2 regions of the Pseudoduganella rhizocola genome follow, and region 2 is predicted to be linked to the other one. Evidence: predicted binding sites of a transcription regulator. Region 2 holds the regulator's gene; the other holds the start of a gene.

Region 1 (3,410 bases), on a different contig from region 2:
CGCGGGAAGCGCATCATCTGTTCCGCCAGCCAGGCCCATTTGATGGCGACCGGCGCATCCGGATCGAAACCGCAGCTGGCCATGCGCTGGCGCAGCTCGGTGGTACCGCCGTAGCTGTGGCCGGCTTTGGCGACCTTGTCGACGACCGAGAGGTCGACGCCCAGCGCGGTGCCGACGTCGCGCAGCACGCTCTTGGGACGGTAGCTGATGACGACCGCCGTCAGGGCGGCGCGCGTGCGGCCATACTTGCGGTAGATGTACTGGATCACTTCCTCGCGGCGCTGGTGCTCGAAGTCGATGTCGATGTCGGGCGGCTCGTTACGCTCCTTCGAAATGAAGCGCTCGAAAAGCAGCGTGCCGCGAGCGGGATCGACTTCGGTGACGCCCAGGCAATAACACACGGCGCTGTTGGCGGCCGAACCGCGGCCCTGGCACAGGATCTTGTTGGTGCGGGCGAAGCGCACGATGTCGTAGACAGTGAGGAAGTAGCTTTCGTACTGCAGCTCGGCGATCAGGGCCAGCTCGCGCTCCAGCAGGTCCTGCACGGTAGCCGGCAGGCCTTGCGGGTAGCGCCACCAGGCGCCCTGGTAGGCCTGCTGGCGCAGGTAGCTGGTGGGGGTTTCTCCTTCCGGCACCAGTTCGGTCGGGTAGTCGTAGCGCAGTTCGTCCAGCGAAAAATGGCACTGGCCGGCAAGGGCCACGGTTTCGTCCAGCGTGGCGCGCGGGTAGAGGTTGGCCAGGCGCAGGCGGGAGCGCAGGTGCTGCTCGGCGTTCGAGGGCAGCTTGTAGCCGCATTGGGCGACGGGGATGCCGTGCCGGATCGCGCTCATTGTGTCCTGCAGCGGTTTGCATGAGCGCACATGCATGCAAACGTCGCCGGTGGCTACCACGGGCAGGCCGCACTGCGCTGACACCGCGGCCACGGCGGCGCGCTGCCGCTCATCTTTCGAGCGGTGATGCAGCGTGAGGGCGATGCGTACCCGGCCGGGCGCCAGCGCCTGCAGCCAGACGGCGGGACCGGTCAGTTCCTCCGCGCTGGCGCCATAGCGCGGCAGCAGCACCAGCTGGCAGCCGGGCAGGCCGCGCAGTGCCTGCAGGTCGGGCGGCGGCGCGCCGAGGTCGCGCGGGTGCAGCCGGTATTCGCCCTTGTCCGAGCGGGTGCGGGCCACGGTGATCAGCTCGCTGAGGTTGCCGTAGCCGTTGCGGTCCATGGCCAGCACCAGTAGGCCGAAAGGCGGGCTGCCGTCTTCCGGCGTCACCGTCATCTGGCTGCCGACCAATAGCTTCAGTTTGACTTCTTTCGCCGCCAGATGCGCCTTCACGACGCCGGCCAGTGTGCACTCGTCGGTGATCGCGATGGCGGCGTAGCCGAGCGCTGCGGCGCGCGCCACCAGGTCCTCGGGCGCGGAGGCGCCGCGCAGGAAGCTGTAGTGCGAGAGGCACTGCAGTTCCGCATAGTCGGGTAGCTGGGGCGCTGGTGGAGGCATATTGGGGAGCGAAATACTGTATAAACATACAGTATCCAATTCGTGCGCAGTCGTCAATCCTTCAAGCGAAGCACGACACGATTGTGGGTTGAAATGGCTCCTGGATAGAGCAGACCCGCGTCAGCGCAGTGCAGGTTATGGCGTAAGAGCGCGGTGGCTCAGCACCATTGGAATAGAGCGCAACTTCGCGGGTCGCTCCATGACTCTGGACAAACGCTGCAACCGTAGGGTCTGCGGGGCAGGCGACGAATCAGCCCTCACTGCTTGCTTATGTGACAAAGCGTTAGTTTTTCGCCAAGGCAAGGTGCTATGCTGCTGCTTAGACGGGAAGGACCAAGAGTAGCGAAATTTGAACCAACTCCCTTATCTCTTACCTAATTACCAAGAGGCCGTGAATGAGAGCTAAGCCTGAGTCACCATATATTGCTAGCCCAAATAGGCTTGCCGACGTTATCGCTGCCATCCAAGCAATGGCTGTCTATGATTTTCATATGCAGTCTTTCGAAAAATGGGCGGTGAGAATTACTGGAGATGATTCCAAGTCTGAGTACTGGAAAAAAGTATTTGTGGAACATCCCGAGTTCTTCCGTCTGGATACCACAAGGAAGCTTGCTTCGCTTGTTTGGCGGCGGCAGTACCCTAAGCGCTACCATGTCGACCGCCAGGAAATGCTAACAGAGCAGGAATATAAGTTATTGGACGAGGACGAAACAACGCGTCTCTCCCGACCTCCACTTGGTCCGGGAGACATCAAAACTTTGATTGACGCGGCCACAAACCTCCACACTCGGGCTGTCGAACTGCGACGAGAATCCAGGTGGTGGGTGCCGTTGGCCGGTGCGTTAGGTGCGTTGGCGGGCGCTATCATTGGTAGTGTTTTAAAGGGATAGGCCGACCGACTCGCGGCAGTCCGGTAAACGTCTGAGACATTGTTAATCACGAAGCCTTCGAATCCACTCATGATTTTGCCTAAATTACACATAGACACTGACGGAAATCTCAGTCCCGGAACCCATGAAATCACAGAAGAACAATTTCTTGAGACGTTTTGTTCCCTTCGCGAAAACGAAAATATTTTTTCAGCTATACGTCCTAGATTTCGCCAAGCGTTTACCGATATATGTAATTGGGCCAATCGAAATGACGCAACCTCGATTGTAATTGGTGGCTCGTTTGTCACGGGTACTCAATACCCAAACGATATAGATGTAATCGTATTTTTTAAACAGGCAAAGGATATTCCGCGTAATGTCGAATTATTAGAGTATGATGGCGTCCGATGCGACATTCAGATCCTTTCAGAAGATCAGCCCGAAATTTGTGAAGCGTTCATAAAGGTTCTTGCTACCTCGCGTCGCGAGACCCCTCGAGGCATCGTCCAGATCAAGTTCGACAGTCAAGTCAAAACCCATCACACTCCATATCGTAAGAACGAGCTTTTTGATATTGCCTTAGCCAGTTATCAGGGGCGCAAAATTACGTCTTTACAGCAACTCAAAGGGGTCGTTATCCCAATCCATGGCATTCTTAGTGACGCGGAATGGGTACCCCACGTGTCATTGGTTCTGAGTACCTCTGGCTGGGCTGTTGCTCCATACGTTTATGGCAACAGAATGCCAACGTTATTGACTAATAACGGCGATAGAGCGCGTGTTGTTGAGGGGTTTCGGGATTGGTTGATCACTGTTCGATCCAATTTCGCGGGGCCGATTTCAATACTGGCTCATTCATTTGGCACATATGTTATCGCAAGATATCTGTCCGACGCTGGGAATCTCGTTACCAAATTTGATTCAATTATCTTATGCGGATCAATACTTTCTAAGGAGTTTGACTGGTCTTTGCACTTAGGGAAAAGTGTTAACCGCGTGCTTAATACCATTTCAGAAGAGGACCAATGGGTAAAACATATGCCAGAAGGGG
Region 2 (3,410 bases):
CTGCAATCATCCTGGCTGCCATGGCGGGCAGTGCTTCCGCCGCTACTTCCTTCGATCACCTCGCGTATAGCCAGTCCGGCTGCAAGCTGCCGGCATTCGTGGCGGTCTCGAACGAGGCCGCCGCCCAGCGCACGGAGCAGGAGTACCGCAACTGGCAGGCTTGCTATAACCGCTATGCTGAGCGCCTGAATGCGGAGTTCGACAGCAATGAGGCCTTGGGGCAGGACACCTACCTGAAGCTGGTGCAGGAGGCCGAAGACGCCGCTGCCGAGGCGCAGCTGCAGCGGGCCCGCTGGATCGGGCAGTCGCGCGCGCTGGCGGCCGCCCGCGCTGCGGCATTTGCCTCCGACTGGAACGCCCATGCGCGCCGCGTCTCGATGACGGCGGCCGAGAGCCGCGGCACCTATTATGGCGCGCGCCACTAGGGCGGCTTACCAGGGATCGGCGCCCGGCATGCGGTAGGGGTGGCGCCAGCCGGGCAGGGCCGCGATGCGGTCCAGCCAGGCCTGCACCCGCGCCGGGTAGTCCACCTTGGCCTGTTCCGGCCAGTACATATAGCCGCACAGCGAGAAGTCGGCCGCGCTGGGCGCGTCGTCCAGCAGGAAGGCGCGGCCGTCGGCGAATTCCTCTTCCAGCCTGAGCATGTCGGCGTCGAAGCGGCGCCGGAACCAGGGCAGCACCGTGCCCGCATAGGCGCCCTCGTCGTCGAACTTCTGCCCATAGCGCAGGTGGGCCATCGACATGCCGACCCGGTTCGCTTCCCAGAACAGCCATTCGCGCACGCGCTCCAGGCGCTCCGCCGTTTCGCCGCCGTAAGCTCGCAGGTGCTGCGCCAGGTGCAGCAGGATGGCGTTGGACTGCACGTAGGGCTTGCCGTCATGCACCAGCAGCGGCACCTCGCCGTAGCGCGCCAGGCTGCGGAAGGGTTCCGGACGGTCGGCCCGCGCCAGGCGCAGGTCGATTTCCTCGTAGCTGTGCGGCACGCCGGCCACATTCAGCATCAGCTGGACTTTGTAGCTGTGGCCGGACTCGCAGCTGCCGTAGAGCTGGATCGCCATCAGTGCCAGCTGCGCAACAGCCCTACCGCCAGGCCTTCCAGGGCGAATTCGTCCTCCGGCTGCACGGTGATGGTCTTGAAGTCGGAATTCTCCGGCAGCAGCTCGATGGTGGCGCCGTTGCGCCGGTAGCGCTTGACGGTGACTTCGTTGCCGAGGCGGGCCACCACGATCTGGCCGTTCTTGGCGCTGTCCACCTTCTTCACGGCCAGCAGGTCGCCGTCCATGATGCCGATGTCCCGCATCGACTCGCCGCGCACCTTGAGCAGGTAGTCCGGCTTGCTGCTGAACAGCTTGGGGTCGACGCTGTAGCTGGTTTCCAGGTTTTCCTGGGCCAGGATGGGCGAGCCGGCCGCCACGCGGCCGATCAGTGGCAGGCTCATCAGGACCGGGGCCGGGACGTGCGGCATCGGCGCGCTGGACTCGGCAAACGAACCCAGCAGGCGGATGCCGCGCGAAGTGCCGGCGGTGATTTCGATGGCGCCCTTGCGCGCCAGCGCTTTCAGGTGCTCCTCGGCGGCATTGGCCGACTTGAAGCCCAGCTCGGCCGCAATCTCGGCGCGGGTCGGCGGGAAGCCGGTGTTCTCGATCGCATCCTTGATGAGATTGAGGATTTCTTCCTGCCTTGCAGTCAGTTTGATCATGGGTGGCCACTGTGAATATCGACAGACTGTATTTTTGTACAGTGTGTCGGATATTGCAAGCTTTTTATGGGGAAAGCTGACACCCTGGGGTCAGGCACCGTGGTGTCAGCCGGTCCCGCTCTTCCAATCGGGGCGAAAAGCTGCTATGCTTGCGGGCTTACCTCTTCCCACACTCGTCTTGACGCCGGGGTGGGCTATTTTCACAGTCCTTAAGGGAGTTTGCATGCGTCACTATGAAATCGTATTTATCGTCCATCCGGACCAGAGCGAGCAAGTGCCCGCGATGATCGAACGTTACAAGGCCAGCGTGACCTCGCGCGGCGGTAACGTGCACCGCGTGGAAGATTGGGGCCGCCGTCAAATGGCGTACTCGATCCAGAAACTGGCGAAAGCACACTACATCTGCATGAACATCGAGTGCGACAACGAAACTCTGGTCGAACTGGAAACCGCGTTCAAATTCAATGATGCCGTGCTGCGTCACCTGACCGTCAAGATGAAGAAAGCGGAAACCGCTCCTTCGCCGATGATGAAGTCGGTCCAGCGTGAAGATGCGGCCAAGAGCCACCGCGCCGAAGCACCAGCAGCTGCCCCTGCCGCGGCCTAAGTCTTAATCAGGAACGGACCTGAACCAGCTTCAGTTCACCGCCCTCATCACCGAACGGGACGCCCTGCGCTACACCCCGGCCGGCATGCCGATTGTGAATGCAGTATTGCAGCACAGTTCGCAGCAGATGGAGGCAGGCATCGCCCGCTTGACCGAATTCGAGATCGCCGCCGTTGCGGCAGGCGAAATCTCCGGACGGTTCAACCAGGCAGCCCTCGGTGGCGTGTATGAGTTCAGCGGTTTCCTGGCGAAGAAGAACCGCAATAGCAAAAGCCTGGTATTTCACATCATTGATTTCCGTGCTGCCCAGAGCAGCGCACATTTAGATACAGGAGCCTAAAATGGCATTCGGTAAAAAGTTCGACAAAAACAAGCTCAAGCTGAAAGAGAAGCGCAAACAGCAAAACCCTCTGTTCAAGCGCAAGAAGTTCTGCCGCTTCACCGCCGCCGGCGTGGAACAGGTGGACTACAAAGACGTGGACACCCTGAAGGACTTCGTCCAGGAAAACGGCAAGATCATGCCGGCCCGCCTGACCGGCACCAAGGCGCACTACCAGCGCCAGGTTGACACCGCGATCAAGCGCGCCCGCTATCTGGCCCTGCTGCCTTACACCGATCTGCACCACGCTTAATCGCGCCGCTGATCAATCCTGGAGAACACTATGCAAATCATTCTGTTGGAAAAAGTTATCAACGTCGGCAACCTGGGCGACGTGGTGAAAGTCAAGGACGGTTACGCCCGTAACTTCCTGATCCCGCAAAAACTGGCGCGCCGCGCCACCACCGCGGCCGTGGCCGAATTCGAAGCCAAGCGCGCCGAACTGGAAAAAGCCGCTGCCGCCAAGCTGGCAGCGGCCCAGGCACAAGGCGACAAGCTGAACGGAATGACCGTCACCGTGGCCCAGAAGGCCGGCGTGGATGGCCGCCTGTTCGGTTCCGTGACCAACTTCGACATCGCTGAAGCGCTGACCAAGGCCGGTTTCGCTGTGGAAAAAGCGGCCGTGCGCATGCCGACCGGCCCGCTGAAGACCACCGGCGAGCACCCGGTGTCCGTGGCCCTGCACACCGATGTGGTGGTCGAAGTGACCGTCGCCGTGGTGGGCG

What was found. Region 2 encodes LexA, which represses DNA repair genes until DNA is damaged. Its sites were predicted from a motif close to ACTGTATNNNNATACAGT; they were not measured.
Region 1: a site for LexA is predicted at 1,503-1,520, ahead of ACJRPG_RS09070 (error-prone DNA polymerase). Genes of this name have one in related genera too.

Annotation. Positions count from the first base shown of each region.
Region 1 is NZ_JBJQIK030000003.1:403,112-406,521, reverse strand. Features, by position in the region: gene ACJRPG_RS09070 (error-prone DNA polymerase) at 1-1,487, opposite strand, end outside; gene ACJRPG_RS09065 (hypothetical protein) at 1,883-2,377, shown strand; gene ACJRPG_RS09060 (DUF6932 family protein) at 2,447-3,410, shown strand, end outside.
Region 2 is NZ_JBJQIK030000002.1:67,357-70,766, forward strand. Features, by position in the region: gene ACJRPG_RS03875 (hypothetical protein) at 1-425, shown strand, start outside; gene ACJRPG_RS03880 (glutathione S-transferase family protein) at 432-1,058, opposite strand; gene lexA (transcriptional repressor LexA) at 1,058-1,699, opposite strand; gene rpsF (30S ribosomal protein S6) at 1,923-2,306, shown strand; gene priB (primosomal replication protein N) at 2,326-2,646, shown strand; gene rpsR (30S ribosomal protein S18) at 2,648-2,938, shown strand; gene rplI (50S ribosomal protein L9) at 2,969-3,410, shown strand, end outside.